3 regions of the Sulfobacillus thermosulfidooxidans genome follow, and region 1 is predicted to be linked to each of the others. Evidence: riboswitches for the same ligand, from Rfam matches in the RefSeq annotation. Region 1 holds a riboswitch; each other region holds the start of a gene.
The links. A riboswitch is a leader RNA that binds a small molecule or an ion and turns the genes downstream of it on or off. The one in region 1 is predicted to bind S-adenosylmethionine.
Positions count from the first base shown of each region.

Region 1 (7,653 bases):
CACACAACGCCTTTTGCCGTGTGCTTGGGATTTAACCGAAGGAAATCCACACGGTGTGGGCAGAACCTCGGTTTAAGCATGCCTCTGACTAACCGTGCCATTAGTAACCTGAAAAAATTTTTCAATTGGTTTTGTAATGGTTATCATGTTACGAGATCTATATCTTGATCTTGCACCTACGCCTTAGGATAATGAGATGTCGCCACGGTCGGTGGGAAACGCTGCCTATGAGATCCGGTATTTGCCATGGCATAACTCGAGAGATCGCTATAACACAAGTCGGCTGGACGAACTCACCTCGCTCAAGCCGTTTGATACTTGTATGCGGCTATCACCGATTATCTCGGCTTTCAGTCTTGGAACGACGAAAACAAAGTCATGGTGCGGACTCCCTGTGGAAATCCCGATAACTAAGAACTCTCGCGGTCGGGAAAGAGATTGACGCAGACGCAGAAGTTCGCCGGATTCTCATAATGTGGGTTATCCGATTTTCAGAAGACTACGAGCTGGTATCGGGTATTGCGAGACTGCTAACGCGGGGGGCAATGAGGTCTAAAGCTTCTCTCGACGGAGAATGACCTTGCCAATACCAATACGAGGAAGATGCTTCAGGAAATCTATCCAGAAAACATAATCGTGGTTAATAGTGAGGTGGCTCAAGCATTGACGGAATGGCTTGGAGGCGCAGACTTTGGTACCATGTACGCTCTTCGCGATGTAGCCAGTCGACAACCTAGCGATGTTACCGACTGCCTGTTGTGGTTAGTGTCCCAATCGGGTCAGTCCATCACGGGAATCATTCAGGTTTTGGATGTAGGGTCTTCGCTATGAAGGAGCGTTCCAAGGAATCGACTATTAAATACTATGTTGTGATGGCCCTGCGTTCTCTTGCTGATGGAATGCGAACGGTATTAATACCAATCATGGCGGCCAACGTTACTAACGCCGATGTTGGGGTAGCTGCGGCAACAGCGGTTTTGAGGGTGCCGTGGTTAATTTTCGGCTTGCCATCTGGAGTCCTCATCGACCGTGTCCACAAACGACGGCTGTTTTTGGGCGGAGCTCTGTGTCTTTCCGCGATAAGTGGGGCAATGGGCCTTGCTATCTGCGAGGGCAAAGAAACTCTCCTAGTGGTTCTTTTCGCGGCCCTCCTTATGGGATTTTTGGACGTTATAATGGATAACTTAGCGCAAATAATGCCTCGACTTGTATTCGTTAAGGAGCGTTTATCCGAAGTTAATTCTAAAGTTTCTCTTATCCTAACGATATTTGCCTTCTTGGCGGGGCCAATTGCAGCTCCTCTATTGTTCAGGTTCTCTGGCAGCGGCACGTGGGCACTCATCGCATTATTGTACGCATTGGGTGGACTCGTTGTCATGGGATTGCCAGGAGCTTGGGTGCCAGAGGCCGACCGGCATGGATCTAACCTCTCGGGGGTATTGCAAGAATTAAGGTCCGGGATGACATGGCTTTGGCAACATGCATCAATTCGCACCTTGGCTCTCGGGTCTTTCGGACACAACTTTTTTGGCGGAGGCACTACGGCACTGCTCGTTTTGTTGGCGGAGCATACGCTTCATTTGGGAAGCACCGGTTACGGCCTATTGATCGCTGCCAGTTCCCTGGGTGCGACCCTGGCATCTAGCATCACAAGTCGTAAGTCTTCGTTTCTTCGCTCAAGGTATCTTCCAGTTGCCAACTTTATTATCGGGGCATCGGAATTGACCCTGGGATTGGTTCGTTTCGCCCCTATCGCTTTTTTGGCCATGGCCGGACAGGGGGCAGCAACCATCATATGGAACATCATAACGGTCACGATGCGTCAGCATGAGATTCCCGAGGCCCGCATAGGCACGATTAACGGAGCGTACCGGTTTATCGCATGGTCAGGAATGCCTGTTGGCGCGATAGCCGGAGGGTTTGTTGCCAGCGCATGGGGCATTACGACACCGTTTATTGTTTCAGGAATTGCCATTATGTCCCTTTCTCCGTGGCTGTACAAAGCGCTTGTTGCTCCGCTCCTTGAGTCCAGAAGTAAGGTGCTGCGGTAATGAATCAATCAGTGAACGTTCCCCGAGTATTAAATTGGTGATAGTCGAGCGGAAAAATATCCCAAGGAATGGAGCATTGCACAGTACCACGCGATCGTTATGTTGTCGACGTCCCCCTGTACAAGTACTGGCTTAGGAGGATAGCGAATCCTAGACGAGGGGGAGAGCAGATATCTTCTGCGCCATAGCTAAGCTGTCTCCGTCAGGGCTCAGGAACTATATAACTATAAATGGACGGTCGGTTACCGCAGACATAGCAGCATGGTTGGCGAGCAGCGAATTGACGCGGTTACTGGTTGGTTTGGACTTTCCCTGTCCACGGCAACATGACGATAGTTGTGTCAAGTTTGGAAGTGATTACGACGACATCACTCAACTACTGAAGATAGTAGTGGCTGACCATGGGTCACTGGGGAGCCAGGTGCGGTCCCTTGTGCGATTACGAACAATGGCCTGATATTTGGCTAAAGACAATGCTTATCATGGAATTCTCCTGCATGTGACGCCGCGTCATTGATCTAGTTAACACATCCCTCGTTTTGAGTACTTTTTTGTGAGTCATATCGCCATATTGCTGAATCCGGCGAGATATGTTAAAGTGCATTCAATTGTTAAAACCTCTTATCGAGAGCGGCGGAGGGACTGGCCCAATGAAGCCCGGCAACCCCCAGATGATTATCGTCTGGTTGGTGCTAATTCCTGAAAGACAAAGTCTTTCAAGATGAGAGGGAACGGGTATCGCCACCCCTCCCTCGATGGGAGGATTTTTTATGAACATGAGGAGGCGTTTACCTTGAGCCAACAATGGCGAAGGAATACATTATTAGTTCATGCGGGAACTCCTGCACTAGGCGACATCGAGCCTACCGCGTTACCCATTTTTCCGTCAACCAGTTATCGTTCTCGCTCAGCCCAAATGTTAGATCAACTAATGGGTGGAGAAATCGAGGGCTTTTCCTATGCCCGTCATGCTAATCCCAATGTGGAAGCTTTAGTTGATGCTATGAAGCAACTTGAACGGGCCGAGACCGGAATTGCGACGGCTTCGGGAATGGCGGCCATTGATGCGGCTGTATATGCCACTCATGTTGAACCAGGGGATACGCTCTTAGTCAGTCAAGATGTGTATGGCGCGTCGTTGAATCTGTTAAGCACCGTGTGGGGTGAAATGGGGGTGAAGGTAGTCATTGAAGACTTTACCGACCTCTCTCATTTTCAGAAACTTCTTCAGCTTCACAAGCCGCGAACGGTTTTAATGGAAACATTGTCTAATCCCTTGTTAAAAGTATTGGATATTCCGCAAATTGTTGGCTTAGTTCATAGTTTAGGTGCTCAACTTATCGTGGACAACACCTTTACCACACCGCTCATCATGCGGCCTCTAGAATGGGGGGCTGATCTTGTGGTGCATAGTGCAACTAAATATTTGGGTGGACATGGAGATGCGATGGGCGGTATTGTTCTTGGGCGAGAAGAATATCATAATCGTCTTCATCAATATTTAAAGTTGCGCGGGGCGGTATTAGGTCCTTTTGAAGCATGGTTGATTCACCGGGGACTCCGCACGCTGGGCGTTCGTTTCGAACGGCAGTGTCACAATGCCGCCAAATTGGCCCGGATTTTACAGGAATCCCAGATGTTTACCCGGGTCTTCTATCCCTTATTTGTAGATCACCCGACGCATACGGTGGCAGAACGACTGTTGCCAGCGGATTTGGGTGGGGCGGTGGTTACCCTAGACTTAGGCGGCGGTAAAGAGGACGTGTTTCGATTTTTGGACCATCTTCAACTCGTCGCTTCAGCGACAACGGTTGGGGATATCTATACCTTATGTCTGTATCCTTTAATTGCTTCACACCGGAATCAAACACCCGAAGAACGAGCCAAAATGGGGATTACGGATAGTATGGTTCGGATTTCAGTAGGATTAGAAGATCCCGAAGATATCGCTTTAGATTTGATTCAAGCGGCATCGGCCGTGCGTATTTCCGATTCGTTGGTCACACAAAAAGAATAGGCGAGATTTTCGCCTATTCTCGTTCTGTGTCAATGAAAATATCATTTCCTTCAACTTTGACCGGATATGTCCGAATGGGAGCATAAGCGGGAAAATGCTTGGCTTCGCCCGTTCGGACATCAAATTGTCCGCCATGGCGAGGACAATGAATTAAATACCCTTTCAAATCACCTTCAGCCAACGAGGCCTCGGCATGCGAACACAAATCATCTGTCGCGAAATATTGGTCTTTCACCCGATATAATGCAACATCTTCGTTATCCAATACGACCAGCAAGGGGTTTTGCTCTTTCAGGTCTTCAACCGATGCTACCCGAACCCACTTAGCCAATTAGCCAATTGCTCCTTCCATCTCAAACTTGATGAGACGATTCATCTCGACCGCAAATTCCATGGGCAGTTCGCGTGTGAAGGGTTCAATGAAACCGAGGATAATAAGGCGCGTGGCTTCCTCTTCGGTTAAACCCCGAGCTTGTAAATAGAACAGTTGTTCCTCACTGACTTTGGTGACGGTAGCTTCATGCTCCATCTCGGCCTGACTGGTTTCCACTTCACTATAGGGCAGGGTATCATTGACGGATTCGCTGTCCATAAGTAACGTGTCACATTTGACATTAGACTTGGCTCCGATAGCGGTTTTATCGAAATGCACCAGGCCCCGATAAGTTGTTTTCCCTCCATGTTGGCTGATGGACTTCGAGACAATCGTTGAAGTGGTATTGGGTGCCATGTGAATCATTTTGGCGCCCGTATCCTGGTGTTGATTGCGGCCCGCCACGGCAATGGACAAAACACTACCCCTTGCCCCTTCTCCCATTAAATATACGGAAGGGTATTTCATCGTGGCTTTGGATCCAATGTTACCATCAACCCACTCCATAGTCGCATTTCTATAGGCGACAGCGCGTTTCGTCACAAGGTTATAAACATTGGGCGCCCAGTTTTGAACTGTGGTATAGCGCATCCGTGCGCCATCCTTGACGATAATTTCCACAACAGCTGAGTGCAATGATTCCGAATTGTAACTGGGAGCGGTACAGCCCTCGACGTAATGCCCAAAGGAATCTTCATCGGCGATGATCAAGGTGCGTTCAAACTGTCCCATGTTCTCCGAGTTAATGCGGAAATATGCCTGAAGGGGAATATCGCTTTTGACCCCTTTCGGGATATAGACGAACGAGCCGCCAGACCAGACAGCCGAGTTGAGCGCGGCAAATTTGTTATCTTCGGGCGGGATGACGGTACCAAAATATTCCCGCACCAGATCCGGATATTCCCGCAATGCCGAATCCGTATCGAGGAAAATAATGCCTTTTTCCTCCAAGTCCTTGCGAATAGAGTGATAGACAACCTCTGATTCATACTGGGCAGAGACGCCTGCTAAGAATTTGCGTTCGGCTTCAGGAATGCCTAAGCGTTCAAAGGTGTCTTTAATGGCCTGTGGCACTTCGTCCCATGTACGACCTTGATTTTCCGATGGTTTAACATAATAGATGATATCGTCGAAATTGAGCTTGCTGAGATCAGCTCCCCAATTTTGCATTGGCTTTTTATAAAACACATCCAACGCATGTAGACGGAAATCTAGCATCCACTTGGGTTCTTGTTTGATCCGGGATATTTCTTCAACCGTTTCGCGGCTTAAACCCCGAGCAAACTTAAGAACCCCAACATCCCCGTCGTTAAACCCATATTGATATTCTTCGTTGACTATTGTGGGTTTACTAGCCATGAAAGTCCCTCCTTTTTGGTTTTGGTACTCAACGTTTAAACAGGTTGACCTGAAGTGTTATAGAATGGCAAGACCTTATTCACTCGATTCGGCCATAGCCTTCTCAAATGCATTGTGTGCTAAAGTTGCGCATTTGACACGGCTCGGAAATTGGGAAACACCGTGCAGAGCTTCCAAATCCCCTAAGGGAATATTAGAAGTGCCTCCGGTCACAAAATTTTTAAAATTGGAAGTCAAGGCTAAGGCTTCTTCGATAGTTTTGCCTTTAATAGCCTCGGTCATCATGGATGCAGATGCCATACTAATCGAGCAACCTTGACCACTAAAACGGATGTCTTGAATTTTTCCATCTTGAAGCAAGAGCTCTAATTGAATTTGATCGCCACAGGTGGGATTGAGCAGACCCACAACTTTTGTGGGATGATCCAAATGACCATAGTTTCGTGGCGACTGATTATGATCTAAGATGGTCTCCCGATAAATTTCATCTAAGTTCATCGCTTAAAATACCTCTTTGTCGCCTCAATGGCATCGACCAATTCATCGATATCACGATCACTATTGTACAAGTAAAAGCTCGCGCGTGCCGTGGAGCCAACATCAAGCCAATGCATGAGAGGTTGCGCACAATGATGGCCGGCACGGATGGCGATACCACGCGAATCAAATACCTGGGCAATGTCATGAGGGTGGATTCCAACAATATTAAATGCCACCAGACTGGTACGGGGATATTCTGGCCCATAGACCACGACATCACTTAAACTCGCGAGTCTCCTATAGGCCTCCTCCGCAAGCATCCGACTGTGTTCTTCAATTCGCTCCATACCGATAGCGGATAAATAGTCTACAGCGGTTCCTAAACCAATTGCCCCCGCAATATGGGGTGTCCCTCCTTCAAACTTCGCAGGCAATTCCGCCCAAGTGGCGTCATCGCGGTCCACATAGGCAATCATCTCTCCGCCAAACATAACCGGGTCTGCGGCCTCGAGTAAGGCTTCTTTACCCCACAGCACACCAATACCTGTCGGTCCTAACATCTTATGTCCGGAAAAAGCAAGAAAATCAATTCCTAATGCCTGAACGTCGGTGGGTTGATGAGGAACCGATTGGGCTCCGTCAACCACCATAATCGCCCCCACTTGATGGGCCAAGCTCGCGACGTCGGCTATGGGATTGATTGTGCCCAGAACATTGGAGACGGCGGACAATGTCACAATTCGGGTGCGTTCGGTTATCTGTTGTTTAACGGCTTCAACAGTGATTGTGCCATTGGGCTGCAATTCGATAAATTTCAGCTTGGCACCGACACGCTTGGCTAACTGTTGCCATGGGATCAGGTTAGAATGATGTTCCATGGGAGAGAGGACGATTTCATCGCCCGCTTCCAAAAACTTATCCCCCCACGCGCGGGCAATCGTATTCAGGCTTTCGGTGGTGCCACGAGTAAAAATTACTTCACGAGGAGAATTAGCATGAATAAAGCGTGCAATCTTTTCTCGGGCTTCCTCCATGGCCGTTGTGGCTTCTTCTGCGAGGGTGTGGACGCTGCGCAAAACATTGGCATTGGTCGTTTCATAATATTGCACCAACCGGTCAATAACGATTTGGGGTTTTTGTGAGGTGGCAGCCGAGTCCAAATAGATTAACCGGTGTCCATTAATTTGCCGTTTTAAAATGGGAAAATCCTCGGTAATATCGACCAACGCCGTGATCATGCGTCCAACTTCCTTTCTACCGATTCCCACACCGAGTCCCGGAGAACCGGACCGGGCAGCGCGTCGACTACTGGCGCTAAGAACCCATGAACATATAACCGGATGGCCTCACGTTCAGATAAGCCCCGCGCCATG
Region 1 covers NZ_LGRO01000001.1:1,633,206-1,640,858, reverse strand. The annotation lists gene AOA63_RS08270 (hypothetical protein) at 637-831, shown strand; gene AOA63_RS08265 (MFS transporter) at 828-2,051, shown strand; SAM riboswitch class I at 2,670-2,779, shown strand; gene AOA63_RS08260 (trans-sulfuration enzyme family protein) at 2,845-4,068, shown strand; gene AOA63_RS08255 (non-heme iron oxygenase ferredoxin subunit) at 4,082-4,399, opposite strand; gene sufB (Fe-S cluster assembly protein SufB) at 4,400-5,800, opposite strand; gene sufU (Fe-S cluster assembly sulfur transfer protein SufU) at 5,876-6,298, opposite strand; gene AOA63_RS08240 (cysteine desulfurase) at 6,295-7,518, opposite strand; gene sufD (Fe-S cluster assembly protein SufD) at 7,515-7,653, opposite strand, start outside.

Region 2 (7,653 bases), 1.5 Mb from region 1:
CACATCTTGATGGTCGATGAACTTGGCCATCTTGTTCATTTTTTTCGTTACATAATCTTTTAAGGCATCCGTAATCTCCACGTTTTTCCCGCGAACGATAACATCCATCGCGTAACGCCCCTTTACGGCTTTGTGCCAATCTTGGATTAGACTGGTATATGTATTATAGCATGTGGGAAAAAACAGCAAAAAAGATCACAGAAGATTGCGGATACCGTAAATTGTGCATCTAACCAAAGTCACAGACTTTCTCACGACTTGTATTTAGATAGAAAAGCAGATGATGCCAGTCACTATTTATCCAGAATTTACACCGACAAAGCTCAGCTATAGCGCATGTGAAAAAAGGGCGGTCATCGCAAAGTTAAGCAGAATAGGGAAAGAACGATGATTATAATCCCGGAAGACAATACAGAAGCCGTTACAGAAGACCCCTTCAAAGAGGGGAAGAGATTATTACAAAGAAAAAGCTGGGATAACCCAGCTCATTCTCTTGTCGAGTCGATTCTTAGAGGCGAACGACGTTCGCAGCCTGCGGGCCGCGGTCACCCTCCACTACATCAAATTCGACACGCTCGCCTTCGTTGAGCGTACGGAAACCTTCGCCATTAATGGCCGTGTAATGCACAAACACGTCACCGCCGTCTTCACGCTCTAAGAATCCGTACCCTTTTTCTGCACTAAACCATTTGACACGTCCGGTCATGCTAAAATATGTCCCCTTTCTTAAAGCTGTCCTAAAGTCCAGGACAACCGCGTTCAATATAGCATCCCCTACCAAAAAAGTCAAACAATATCGTCCTCCACCATTCGTCACCGTTTTCCCCAAGGCTGGGGATTATTCCTTGTGGATTATGGGGATAAGTCTGTTGATAAAAGTATTATCAAGCTTTTTCGCTGGGGATATTTGGTCTGTTAATTGCGTCAGCGCCGTTGATAGCCCCGCGTTCAATCCGCCTTTGTACCTTATTTTGGTACATGCGCGAATCAGCAATAGACAGTAATTGTTCTACCCCCAGTCCGTCACTGGGATAATGAGCATAGCCAACAGAAATCCCCAGCCTTATGGGAACGGTGTCAAGTTGGCACTGGGCGACTTTAAGCTGAATGCGCTCCATGGCCGTTTGCGCCGCTTTTTGACTGGCCCGGCGTAATAAGAGAATAAATTCATCACCCCCATAACGGGCTAAAATGTCATGTTCACGAATTTCCAAACGCACCGTATCCACCACTAGCTGTAATAACCGATCCCCCATAAGATGCCCGTAGGTATCATTGACAAACTTGAGGTGATCCACATCAAAAAAGAGCACCGCAAAATCAGTTCCTTCTTCTTCAGCTAACCGCATTTCCCGGTCTAGCACCTCTTGAAAATAACGAAAATTATACAGGCCCGCCAATAACGGGTCCTTGGCTGACAAATGGCGAGTTTCGGCTAACAGATCGATTTTGCGGAGACTGACAGCCGCTTGCGTCGCCAAAATTTGGCCGAGGCGCAGGTCAGGCGGACCATATTGATGGGGTTCGGGATGAGCCACCACCATCAATCCGATCAAGAGACGATCCGTGACCATAGGTAGCAATAACACCGACCGCATGGCGCGAGGAATACGGGGATTCACAAATCGCCCCATCACGGTTTCTGCATCATCAATTAGTTCACTGGATCGGGATTCAATCGTCCACCCCGTGATACCCTCCGACGCCAAAACTTCTTCTTTGTATGGCGGAGGTTCATCGAAAGGATAATACACATGGACCCTGCGCACGGCCAGTCGATGAGGAATTTTCTGGTACATGACCAACACACTACTCGGGAAGGTTTCACGGATTCCTTTTTCCATGCTGCGGTAGACATCTTCCGGGGAGCCGGCCGTGGCGATTTCTTGAGCAACACGCACTGCAGTGAGCGTGTTTTTATGGGTCTTATAAAGATTGTATCCGAGACCTAAAAGTAGCGTAATCAATAAAAATGGGAAAAATGCCAAAATCGCACCAGGTGTATGATAAGCTTTTTGCAGCAGCACAAAAATTAAAATGAGCGGGGCCGATATCACCCAGCTCAACAAATCAAACAACAATCCTTCTCCAAACAATTGCCATGTCTTCGCACTATTATCCTGAATTAAATAATAAACCAGGACAAGCATATTATTAATGAACAAAAAGGTAAGAGAAAACATAGTGGCTTGTACCCACAAGGGAGAAAAGCGGTGAAAGACCGAAGCTCCCGCCAAAACACTAACAGAAAAAATACTCCAACTAGCCAGCGAGCGAATCCCCTTAAATCCCTTGATCCACCCGAGCATCTGTCCTATTGACCCTGCGACAACAGCCGGAATGGTGCCACCGATAAGAAATACGGAGAAATAACCGGCATTGACCAAAGTGATGGAGCCTTGTCCCAGTTTAATAGGCCACAGCGTGGACGCCGCCACCATGATGGCCCCCACGATGACGACACCCCAAATATGCGGTGCCCATCTAAGTCCATGAACAAGGATTAAAACCGGGCCCAAAACCGTTAAAAGCCATAAGTACACTTGGATAAGGGATATCCGTCGCAGCATGCAGAGTTCCTTTCTTATTTCAAACGAACAGTGCTGTTTATGGCAAAATTATTTGGCTATATATTCGTGAAATATCACCAGATTCCTGCAAATCATCTCCATTCACTGATAATATCGCAGCCAAGAAAAAGCATCATTAGCCTATTGAGCGAATCATCACGGGCTCACTATGCCGTAACAGTGATTTTAAGGTGGCAAGAGGCACATACGGGTTCATGTGAGTTAAATCGATCCATATAATCACATCATGGCGGCACATATCTAATACTTGTCCTTTATCAAGACGAGAAGGTGTTACGATAATAAAAGGGAATCGGCGTTCAAGCCGCTTGGCGATTGCCAAGGTTTGATCGCTCGATCCCCCATCCACAATAAGAATTTCCATGTCCCAACGTTGCCAAGCAGCATCTTCCCAGACTTCACTCAAATCGGATACCGCACGTTCCAAAATATTCTCTTGATCGCGCACATACAACACTACCGTGATCGCAGCCGGCACAAGTCCAGGCCATGGCAAAATTCGCGAATATACCCACTCTAATGCCACCACTGCACCGTAAAGCGATAGTGCTAAACCAAGAGCTCCCCACCAGGTCACAGGACATTCTCCTTTCCACATTCTGTCCCATTATACGAGCAGTCTGTGGAAATCATGCCCATGCTTACCGTCTAGGATTGACCTGGGCTTTGGCTAACAACGCATCAACGCGGTTAACTTGTTCCCATGGCAATGCGACATCGGTACGACCAAAGTGGCCGTATGCGGCCGTTTGCAAATAGATAGGACGCCGCAGATCCAAATCTTCAATAATTCCTAAGGGGCGCAAGTCAAAGACCTGACGGACAATATCCGCTAAGACATCATCGGGTAAACGTCCTGTACCAAAAGTATCCACCATCACGGAAATGGGCTGAGCCACTCCAATAGCATAAGCGATTTGAATTTCCGCTTTATCAGCTAACTGGGCAGCTACCAAATTTTTTGCCACCCAACGGGCCGCATACGATGCAGAACGGTCCACTTTAGTCGGATCTTTGCCGGAAAAGGCCCCGCCCCCATGGCGGGCATAGCCTCCATAGGTATCAACAATAATTTTTCTGCCGGTCAGTCCGGAATCACCATGCGGTCCGCCAATCACAAAGCGACCGGTGGGATTGATTAAAATCCGCGTGTGCGATAAGTCCCAATCGGGAGCAACCACGGGTTTGACCACTTCTTCGATAACGGCTTCCGTAACCGTTTGTAAACTCACTGAACTTTGATGCTGGGTGGAAATCAAAACGGTATCAATGCCAACAGGTTTATCGTTTTCGTAGCGTACCGTCACCTGGGTTTTGCCATCCGGCCACAAAAACGGCACGCGTTCAGATTTTCGCACTTCCGCTAGACGGTATGACAAACGGTGGGCAAGAGAAATCGGTAGTGGCATTAACTCAGGGGTTTCATTACACGCGAATCCAAAGACCATGCCTTGATCCCCTGCGCCGATTAATGCACGCGCATCATCTGAGCCTTCGCGGATTTCCAAAGCCTGGTTGACGCCCATGGCAATATCGGGAGATTGTTCGTCAATAGAGGTCAACACCGAAACCGTATCCGCGTCGAAACCCATTTTGGCGCGCGTATAACCAATGGCGCGGATCGTTTCTCGCACCGTCCGCGGAATATCGACATACGTGGTTGTGGAAATCTCTCCAACCACGAGAGCCATTCCCGTGGTAACGACCGTTTCCGCGGCAACACGCGCCACTGGGTCTTCCGCGAGAATGTTATCTAAAATAGCATCGGAGATCTGATCAGCAATTTTATCGGGATGCCCTTCGGTGACCGATTCCGACGTAAAAAGAAAATTGCGCCCCAATTACGTGCCTCCTTCTTCATGCCCTTATACACAAAAAATCCCCTTCAGAGAGAAGAGGTTCGGCTGCATCTCTCATCCGTCCCCAAAAAAGGGGTCGGGATTGGCACCGTGGCAATAATTTGCCGGTTGCCGGGCTTCATCGGGCCTGTCCCTCCGCCGCTCTCGATAAGAGCATAATGATTAATTGTCTTTCCGAGTATATAGTCTGACTTTCTTTGTGTCAACTAGAAAAATACCAAAAGGTCTGCTCTTTAGGTAGCATGTGCGCTATCGCTAAAGCCTATCCCACTCACGTCATGGGGAGAATACCGTGGGTTACACGCATGGGGATTTTAAGTCCATAGAGGTGAAATCACGAGTTCTCGCCGGGGGCGCAATAGGTCCCCCGGCTCTCAGTCCTGGATATCATGTTATCCCGGACGATTCGTGAGGAATTTTTGGCGAGTAGCTTCCCCACCGCGAAGATGACGCTCGGCTTTGTTGAATTCTAAGACTTTTTTGACTTCATTGGCCAATTTTTGGTTAACTTTTGGCAATCGTTCGGTGACGTCTTTGTGGACAGTACTTTTCGAGACGCCAAATACTCTGGCTGTATCTCGCACGGTTGCCCCGTTGTTTAAAATGTAGTTTCCGATGTCCACAACACGTTGCCAGATATGATCCTTCACATTTCCGGCCCCTTTCTCCCCCCGAACTTGGTAGAGTATATGGCCGCAAAAAAAATAAATGCCAGAGCAAAGATTCCTGCTCTGGCATTTCATGGGATGGTCAGGATGAAGGATGGAGATATCCTTCCGGATTGGTTGCCATTGATCCGTGATACACATCAAAGTCTAAATGGGATCCCGGTTGATGGCTATAAATACTACTGCCTCCTACCGTCCCAATAATCTGTCCTTGTTTCACCATTTCGCCCGCTTTGACGTTCGCACTACCAAGATGACCGTAGACCGTCTCATATTGGTCGCCATCCTTGATAGTGACCGACAACCCTTGATGGTTCACATTTTCGACCTGGGTGACCACTCCGCCCCAAGCGGCGTGAACCGGCGTTCCTGCCTTGGCCGAAATCGTGATACCGGGGTTGTAATACCATTCATTTAACGCGCCCGAATATTGCCACCCAAAAGGATTCGATATAGCCCCATTGACCGGCATCATTAAAGGCGCTGCCGTGCTACTGGCTTGCGATTTAAGCTGGGCCCCATGATTTTTGGCCGTAGAAGAGGGTGAGTGCGCTACTGGCACGGTAACAGGATGGGCAGACCGGTGTGTCAAAGCCAATGTTAAAAGACCGCCACCCAACACTGCAACGCCGCCAATAATACCGACCAGGGTGAGACGACGATTCGCCATTCGTTTGTTCCTCCACTCTTTATGCACTTGGCAACCGAGGATTCATATCCTCTTAATTCCAGTGTGCCCAGGAACTCCCAATTCAAACCCGGTTAGTAAGTGACGGTAACTAGAGGCGTCCCTACATCTACTTGTTCGGCGTGCCAGTATGTGTTGTAATTCAAGGCCACTTGAATATTAACGGGATGACCTTGTAAGCTGTCATGCTGGGCAATGAATCCGCTATCCCCCGCCACCGAAACATACTGAGGCGTTTCGATTCCATTTACTTTCTTAGCACCAATGGCCTGAAACGCCTGGTTAATGACCTGGTTCTCTTGAGCCTGGGACAAGTTCTCGGGTAAGGTGCCTTGAAGCGTAAACGCCAGATGTAAGGGCCCATAACGCGATAAGACGTGACGGACCAAACCAAGGCTTTCATTTAATCCTTCAAAGCCTTGACTCCCTACCCGGTCAACGACCACGTATGTGGCTCCAGAGGATAGACGTTCGGCGATGAGTTCGCTGGAGAATCCCGCAACATGCTGCCTGATTGATGCCTTTTGATATCCCGTGCCTTGTTCGAACTGCACGGTTCCCCGTATGTGCGTTTGATCGGATAAGTGACGAACGATATCGACAAGATTTTGTTGACTTTGCGACCGTGGCAATTGGACCCAACCGTTAATGCTAAATCCTTGGGGATGGGCTTTGGTAGCTTGAAAAGCCGTCATGACCGGGGACAATGCGGCCGCCCTAACACTCGCTCCCATCCACAACACAAATCCAATCCCAGCAATCCACAATCCATTACGTATCCCGTTTTTCACTTTTAACCCCCCTGGCAACGAATCTCTACCAGATTGTTCCACCAAACGCTTTTTTTCATACATCGAACCAAAAAAGCCCTTGCCGATTAACGACAAGGGCTTGTTTTAGAAGATGAAAAGTACGGGACTTGAGTGAAGCCTACAGATAGGCTAGTGCGTCATGGCCGTAGGATGACCGGCTAGCTTAAGCCGATTTTCCGCACGGGCCAATGCGCGTTTCGCCCGAATCAAATCGATATTGGGTTCAGCTTTGCCGATCGTCTCCAAGGCGCGCTGGCGAGCCTTTTCTGCACGGGCCACATCGATTTCCGAAGCGCGCTCAGCTGAATCGGCCAAGACCACAGTGGTGGTATCCCCGACTTCCAGGAAACCCCCACCAATCGTAAATTGCTCGGTTTTGCCATTTTCCGGATATACCGTAATGATGTGGGGAACCAAGGGCGTAATGAGTTGCATGTGATGCGCCAAAATCCCGATTTCCCCTTCAGTGGAGCGGACAATGATATACGTTACCGGTCCTTCGAAGAGCGTCCGTTCCGGGGTCACAATCTTCAACTGATAGGTGGTTGCCATACTATCCCCCCAACCCTAAAGGGTCTTTGCTTTCTCGACAGCCTCGTCAATGGAGCCCACCATGTAAAACGCCATTTCCGGCAAATCATCATGGCGCCCCTCAAGGATTTCTTTGAAACCTCGGACACTCTCACGAATCGGCACGTATTTGCCCGGTGTGCCAGTAAACTGCTCGGCCACGAACATCGGCTGTGACAAGAAGCGCTCAATCTTTCGGGCGCGGGCGACAATTAATTTATCATCATCACTTAATTCATCCATCCCTAAGATGGCAATAATATCCTGAAGTTCTTTGTACCGTTGAAGCACAGCTTGAACGCCCCGGGCAACTTGATAATGTTCATCGCCCACCACCTGCGGATCCAAGATCCGTGAGGTCGAAGCCAAGGGATCCACCGCAGGGAAGATACCTTTTTCAGAAATCCGCCGTTCCAGGTTCGTGGTCGCATCCAAGTGCGCAAATGTTGTCGCTGGAGCAGGGTC
Region 2 covers NZ_LGRO01000001.1:3,172,340-3,179,992, reverse strand. The annotation lists gene hpf (ribosome hibernation-promoting factor, HPF/YfiA family) at 1-108, opposite strand, end outside; gene AOA63_RS15485 (cold shock domain-containing protein) at 509-706, opposite strand; gene AOA63_RS15480 (sensor domain-containing diguanylate cyclase) at 885-2,570, opposite strand; gene AOA63_RS15475 (glycosyltransferase) at 2,707-3,168, opposite strand; gene metK (methionine adenosyltransferase) at 3,233-4,432, opposite strand; SAM riboswitch class I at 4,502-4,604, opposite strand; gene spoIIID (sporulation transcriptional regulator SpoIIID) at 4,843-5,100, opposite strand; gene AOA63_RS15460 (M23 family metallopeptidase) at 5,201-5,788, opposite strand; gene AOA63_RS15455 (YwmB family TATA-box binding protein) at 5,881-6,597, opposite strand; gene atpC (ATP synthase F1 subunit epsilon) at 6,748-7,170, opposite strand; gene atpD (F0F1 ATP synthase subunit beta) at 7,186-7,653, opposite strand, start outside.
Region 2: another riboswitch for S-adenosylmethionine. It lies ahead of metK (methionine adenosyltransferase); the one in region 1 lies ahead of AOA63_RS08260 (trans-sulfuration enzyme family protein).

Region 3 (7,653 bases), 660 kb from region 1:
GGCCTCAACCGCAGCACGCACAGTCGGTAAGTCGGACATGGTTTCAACGATAAATCCATCAACACCACCCGCTAGCAAGCCAGCAACCACCGGGCGAAAATATTCGAGTGCCTCTGCATAGGGTACGGAAGGCATCACCTGGGAATCAACGGGTTGGGCCAAAGGACCCACGACGCCAAGAATCCATGCTTCGCCGCCAAAAATATCACGAGCATGGCGGGCAATTTGAGCGGCCCGGCGATTTAACTCCACCACATCGGCGTCAATACCCAGCGCTGCGAGTTTATGTCCGTTAGCAGAAAACGTATGCGTTTCGATTAGTCGTGCTCCGGCTTCCAGATATTTCAGGTGTAAATTCATCAACACGTCGGGTTGGCGTAAGGGAACTAAGGGTAGAGCAATTGACTCTACCCCTTCATCCATTAAAGCGGTTCCGACAGCCCCGTCACCCAAAATCCAGCCCGCATCTTGCAGCACTTGGCTTAAGGTCTTCACTGCAACCCGTCCTCTTCACGGACCTCTTGTACTGCTTGCGCCATTACCCGCAACTTCTGCTCAGCTTCTTCCCAAGTCCGGGTTTTTAACCCGCAATCCGGATCAATTAACAAATTATCTAGGGGAACAATTTCTAATGCCCGGCGAATTCCCGCTTTGACTTCGTCAACGGACTCAATCCGGTGAGTATGCACGTCGACAACGCCTAAGGCTAGTTCCTTAGATTTTGGCCAACGATAACGACCCAATAAGTCAAGCAACGCAAAATGTTGATTAGCCGCTTCCAAATCTAATTGATCGACGGGCAAATCAAAGAGACCGGGTAAAATCGTCTCGAAATCCCCATAACAAATGTGACTGATTGTTTTAGCACGAAGTCCCTTGGTCACAATGGCCATTGCTTCGATCGCCAAATCTAACTCCTCAGGCCGTGTGGAAATAGCGGGCTCATCAATTTGAATATATTGAGCACCGGCATTCTCCAATGCCACCGCTTCTTCGTGCACTAAATGGGCCAAGTCCATAACCAACGAACGGCGATCGGGATAATACGCGTTAAATGACCAGTCGCAAATAGTATAAGGCCCTGTCAGCATTCCCTTCACGGGTTTATTCGTCATTTGCGAGGCCTTTTGCCATGATTTTACCGTCAGTCCAACAGAATCCCCTAGGGCCACCACATTTTCCACAATCGGCTTGCGATAGTACCGATTACCATATGAACGGACCGGCAACGATTCAGAAAATCCTTGCCAGTTCTCAGCGAAATAGGCGACCATATCGCCCCGTTCCATTTCACCGTGCACAAAAATGTCAATGCCTAATTCTTCCTGCAAAGCAATGACTTGGCGTGTTGCCTCCTCTTCGGCTTGTTGTAACTGTTCCAACGAAATTTGGCCCCGTCGAAATTGAGAACGTGCCGTAATCAACTTGCCAGGTTTCGGAAAACTTCCCACACTGGTGGTTAATAAATGTTTTGCCATCAAGGTCCGTCCTTTCTTTCCTTTAAGCGTTAATCAATGTCTTGATATCTTTAAGTAAACGGACCTTTTGCTCGGCCCTGTCGGGAGGCAAAAATTCCAGTCCACAATTCGGGTGAATCCACACTTTGCTAGCGCCTTGTCTGCGAATAATCGGCTCAAGATGATGCAAGACCTCACGAGGTTCTTCTAGCCGCACATTCCGTGCATCCAAAAGACCGACGCCTACGTCCATTGGTAGCGCCGTTTGAGATAAAACATCTAAAATACTGGGATCGCTGATTGCATCAAAATAAATACGTGAAAACGGCAACGCTGATAACCGTTCAAGCCACGGGCTTGACTTTCCCCAATATAGGGCAATCGATTGTTCTAAGGAAATACCGGGATCAAGTAAAGCTCGATAGGCTTCTTCGACTTGATTTTGAGAAAGCGTAGCGTTACGGGCCAAGGCCGGCTCATCCCACTGCAATTCAACAATGCCGGTATCCTCTAAATGCTTGACGGTTAACCGCATGACATCGATCAAATCGGCTAATAAAGCGTCTTGATTCGCATAACTTTTGTCTTCCGCCAGTTCGAGAAATGTAAACAGACCGGGTAAAGCCACTTTCACCGGCACTGGAGATCGTTTTGCCGCTTCCCGGGACCACGCCGCTAATGTTCCTCCTTGATATTGCAGGCGGCCAGTAATTAAAGGATGACGCACGTAAAAATTGTTGTCAAACAAACGAATTAATCCGGCACTTTGTACGTTATCCAAGTCTCGCACAACCGGGTCAAATAAGTCGTACCAGCGAATTTGTCCATCGGTTGTCCGGTCCAATTGCGCTTCAGCAGCGAGATCAACTACGCGGCCAATCACTTGGCTATAGGTGTCAAACAGTTGGCTCGGAGTCAACAGTCCTTTTTCGAATCGCTGAATGGCTGAACGTACGTTGGGCCCGGATCCCGCAGGAATTTTCGGATATGAGCCCATGACAGTCGTCTTCATTTTTCCAGTATCTCTCCTATCGTGCATGATTTGATACCGTGAATATCGGTTATCATGCTTGTCTCATCTTCTTAGGATCCGGCATGGTGCATTTATGCGCATGACCATAAAAAAAGCGCCTATCACGAGAAGAGGCGCAATGCTCTTCTCATCTTAAAGAATACAAAGTATTCTTCCGGAATTGGCACCCACCCTAAAGGGGTTGCCGGGCTTCATCGGGCCAGTCCCTCCGCCACTCTGGATAAGAAGTGTTCCTATAGAATTGATTAGCAAAATACCATGGCCTGTCCGTATGGTCAAGAGGACAAATGAAAAAATCTATAATTGCCATTTATTGCCATACGTGATAGGCTTCTATCTAGGAGGTGGTACGATGTCTTCTCCCGGGTCATCGGTTTCCAAGGATCGGCAACATGGCGGTTTGGTTACTAAATCTAAAAGGTCGCGGAGCCGTCTCATCCTGCGTCGTGTTTTCCTGCTCATTTTCATTCTTGGCGCCTTGATATTATGGCAACTAAGTTTCGTCATTAAAGAGCTGGGCAATCTCCAACATGAATTAGAAACATGGAAAACAACTCGGGCACTGCTGGGAGCATTTCTTACCTATGTGTTAGCCCAAATTTCCCATTCGGTTCATAGTCTCTGGGTCGATGTTTTTCATTAAGTGACGTCAGGCCCAGCCTAATAAAAAAGGGCTGCACGTTAAAGGGTGCGGCCCCATTGACTTAGTTGACAAAGAAGAATCTATGACCCATAGTTTAACGACGACCTAAACGCAGCAAGAATAGGAACAAATTGATGATATCCACTAACAGTGACACCGCCAGGACAATTGCTGTCCCATTAGTCGGTAATGCGCGACCCCGGTACCGCATAATCGAGAAATCAAGCAATAAATACCCCGTGAAAATAACCACACCAATCAAATTATATGCTCGCGAAGCAACGACTCCGAACATACTTGGTAAGAAAAACGATAGCAAACTCGTTATGATAAGCATCAATAAACCAAGAAACAATATCGGCGCCAATTTCGAAAAGTCCCAAGGAATCCATGACACTATGGCAGCGGACAACAACATGGCCACCAAAATAGCCCCTAGTGTCGTAATAAAAAGATGATTTTGGTACAAGATGGCATACCAAAGAATAGGGGCAATAGCAATTCCCAAACCAGCGGCTACAACAATGCCCCAAAACAACGCAGCCCCGGCATTAGCTTGATTACGCGAAACGAAAATCGTTCCTACCATTGCCGCAATGAATCCCATCCAAATTCCTAATGACCCCAAGCTAACTCCAAATAAACTCGCCAACATGAGAACGACTAATAATAAAGCCAAATATCCCAAGGTACGAGCCATTAAAGACCCTTTAATTCCATCAGCCACTGAGTAAGTATAAGGTGTCCGGTTATACATAGATCACTCACCTCCTGTACAATTTTGTCATACATCAAAAGTCAAGAAATGTCAAATAGTTAAAATGTGCTCTTCCGTACGAAGCGCTTGCAGACAACGCCATCTTCCGGGAAAATAGACCTGATGGTGAAAATGATACGTTGTTGCGTCTTATGGCTATTATTGCCACGGGCATCATGTTTTAAACGATAACGTCGCGTTTGAGAAAGAAGGCGTGATTGATGGCTGATCAAAATGATGGCATGTCTTTTGAAATTTTAGCCGCGAGCATTCGGGATATTCGTCATGATATCCCCCTTCTCCTATCGGTACTGGCAAACAAGTTTGAACAAGCGTTGCCCGAACGCGTACACGTCACACGTCATTCAGGGTTGTTCACCCGAGACAATTCCATTACGTCCATTACTCTCGAATTCGATAATGTCCATTACATGCTGAAGCACAAAGCCGGACGTCTGGAACCGCTACGGCAAAAAGTCGTGCACGATGTCGTGTTAAAGACAGAAACACTAAGTTTTGATGATTGGATTGCTGAGGTCTTGCAACAACTCATTCAAGAAAGTGATCATAATGAAAATATACGCAACATGCTCGATCGCTTTCTCACTTCGTAAACCTGTGACGCAGTTTATTTCAACAGCATGGAAAGGACGATAATAACGTGCCGGCACACGAATCTCGCGATTGGCATCTAGAAAGTCTAGCCGCTCACTCTGGAGTCGGACAGGACCGTCTCTATGGGGCCGTCAGCACACCAATTTATCAAACTGTCACATATCGGCATCCAGGAACCGAATTAGGTCCCTATGATTATAGCCGGACCGAAAATCCCACCCGGCACGCGGCCCAAGAAGCGATTAACCGGTTAGATAATGGTGCAGGAGCCCTCCTTTATAGTAGTGGCATGGCCGCGCTGACTGCACTGGTGCACACTTTACAACAAGGCGATCACGTCATTATTACTGAAGATGCCTATGGCGGCACTTACCGTATCATGGTTGACATCTTTTCCAAATTTGGCATCGCGTCGAGCATGGTTAATACCCGCGATATCGACGAGGTCAAACAACATATCACCTCAAAAACACGCCTGTTCATTGTGGAAACGCCGAGTAATCCTCTTTTGCGTATTAGTCCTCTAGAGGATCTTGCTGAGCTTGCACATGCACATCACGCCGAATTGGCAGTGGACAACACATTCATGACCGCTGTTCGCCAGCGTCCACTGGAACTTGGAGCCGACTACGTCGTGTATAGTGCAACTAAGTACTTGGCAGGCCATAATGACGTGTTAGCGGGTGCCATTGTGTGTAAAACCGCGGAACAATATGACAAACTTAATGAACTAACCAATGCAACGGGTAGCGTTTTAGGACCATGGGACGCGTGGCTACTTCTTCGCGGTTTAAAAACCCTTGCCATTCGAATGGATCGCCAAGAAAGTAATGCCCGCCGTATTGCTAATTTTCTATCCCATCATCAAAATGTGCGTCACGTGTATTATCCTGAGCTCGCGGACAATGATATGAAGGAACGGCATTTACGCCAGGCTTCGGGCTATGGGGCCATGTTGTCATTCGTTCTCACACATCCTGAAGACTATGCATCTGTCATGGACAGGCTTCAAGTGATATTACCAGCGGTTAGTTTAGGTGGCGTAGAATCCTTAATTACGCATCCTTATAATGAAACCCACCGGGAACTGCCAGAGCCAATGAGACGTCAACTTGGCATTATTCCAGGACTCATGCGCTTATCCGTAGGCATTGAGCACATTGACGATCTGCTCACGGATTTAGATAATGCCTTACGCTAAAGGTCATGTTGGAATACGCATTATGAACCATTTAAGGAGTGAATAGCGATTACAGACAAGCGCACTCAGTTTGTGCATACCGGTTACGAAATTGATCCGGCCACTCAGGCAGTCACTCCTCCCATTTACCGGGCGACTACCTATCATCAAGCGGATCCTTGGGATCCTCCCCCCTATGACTATGCTCGTTCAGGGAATCCCACCCGTCATGCCTTCGAACAAGCGATGGCCGATTTGGAACACGGTGTGAAGGGATTTGCGTTTGCATCGGGAATGGCCGCGTTAACCGCAGCATTTATGCTGTTATCTCAAGGAGATCATCTTATTGTCACCCGCGACTGCCAAGGAGGCACCCAGCGCGTTCTACGGGGCGTTTTTAGTCGTTTTGGCATTCAGGTGAGTTATGTGGATACAGAAGATTTTGATGCCCTGGAAAAAGCCGTAAGACCCAATACTCAAGCGATTTTGGTCGAAAATTTCAGTAATCCCTTTTTGCATGTAACCGATATGCCCCGTTTGGCACAATGGGCTCACCAACACCAGTTGCTGGTGATGGTTGACAATACATTCATTACGCCATATTTACAAAACCCATTAACACAAGGTGCCGATTTGGTTATTCATTCTGCGACCAAGATGATCGGCGGTCATTCTGACATAACCGCGGGGGTTGCCGTGGCTAAAGAAGAAGACCTGGCCCGACGGCTGTACTTTATCCAAAATGCCTGTGGGGCCATTCTATCACCCGACGATGCCTACATGAGTTTGCGTGGACTCCATACATTGCCCGTGCGCATGGACCGCGCCCAAGAAACCGCAATGCAACTCGCAACGGCCCTTGTGACCCATCCCCGGGTGCAACGAGTCTATTATCCCGGCCTGAAGACGCATCCGGGACATGAAATTGCCAAACAAACTATGCGTGGATTTGGGCAAATGCTCACCATCCGTTTAAAGGATGCTGGCCTAGTCCCAGAATTGGCTCATCATCTCCGCTTAGCCCGGGTTGGTGCCGGGTTTGGTGGGACTGAGACCATTATCTCCTTGCCCGAATTGCACTGCCATGCCGCTTTGACCCCGGAAGAGCGCTATGAACGGCAAATCACGCCGGATGTTGTCCGTATTTCGGTTGGTCTGGAATCCACAGCAGATTTACTTCATGATATTCTCGATGCCTTGGATAAGGCCGGATCGTAAAAGGCCAGGGAATAAACCCCTGGCCTTATTTTGGTTTTTCTTTCATCAGGAACCGGTCTCATTGCTGTGTTCTTGTAACCATTGCTGTTTGGCTAAACGCCGAACCACCTTCCCCGATGGTCCAATAGGTAATGAATCGACCACATCAATCACATACGGGCGCTTGTAATCAGCAAGTAGGGTCTTCGCCAACTCATGAAGACTGTCAACATCAATGGTGTGGTTAGCGCGTGGCACGACGAGTGCTACTACCCGCTCCCCACGTCTGGCATCAGGAATACCAAAAACCGTCGCCATCGCCACATCTGGACTCCGGGACAAAACTTCTTCGACTTCAACCGGATAGACATTTTCTCCCGAAGTGATTATCATGTCTTGCTTGCGATCCACTAAATACAACAAACCTTCTTCGGAGATATAACCCATGTCGCCAACCGTAAGATAGCCATCATTCGTAAAACTTTCACGTGTTGCTTGCTGATTATTGAAGTATTCTTTCATCAATGACGGACCTTTGACAAATACTTCCCCAATTTCACCGGCCGCGAGAGGCTGCCTTTGGTCATCTAGTATGCGAATGCTTTGACCAATGATGGGATAGCCGACCGATCCCAACGGTCCATTGAGACGGTGGCGAATAACGGTACATGCGCCATATTCGGTTGCCCCATAAATATCATAAAGGCGAACATGGGGAAAACCCAGAAGAATACGGTCCCTTAAGGTACTATCCAAAGGCGCTGACGCGGT
Region 3 covers NZ_LGRO01000001.1:972,409-980,061, reverse strand. The annotation lists gene AOA63_RS05160 (bifunctional homocysteine S-methyltransferase/methylenetetrahydrofolate reductase) at 1-495, opposite strand, end outside; gene AOA63_RS05155 (methionine synthase) at 492-1,478, opposite strand; gene AOA63_RS05150 (synthase) at 1,501-2,469, opposite strand; SAM riboswitch class I at 2,615-2,717, opposite strand; gene AOA63_RS05145 (hypothetical protein) at 2,843-3,133, shown strand; gene AOA63_RS05140 (Bax inhibitor-1 family protein) at 3,228-3,890, opposite strand; gene AOA63_RS05135 (hypothetical protein) at 4,112-4,504, shown strand; gene AOA63_RS05130 (trans-sulfuration enzyme family protein) at 4,552-5,706, shown strand; gene AOA63_RS05125 (trans-sulfuration enzyme family protein) at 5,779-6,903, shown strand; gene AOA63_RS05120 (class I adenylate-forming enzyme family protein) at 6,949-7,653, opposite strand, start outside.
Region 3: another riboswitch for S-adenosylmethionine. It lies ahead of AOA63_RS05150 (synthase); the one in region 1 lies ahead of AOA63_RS08260 (trans-sulfuration enzyme family protein).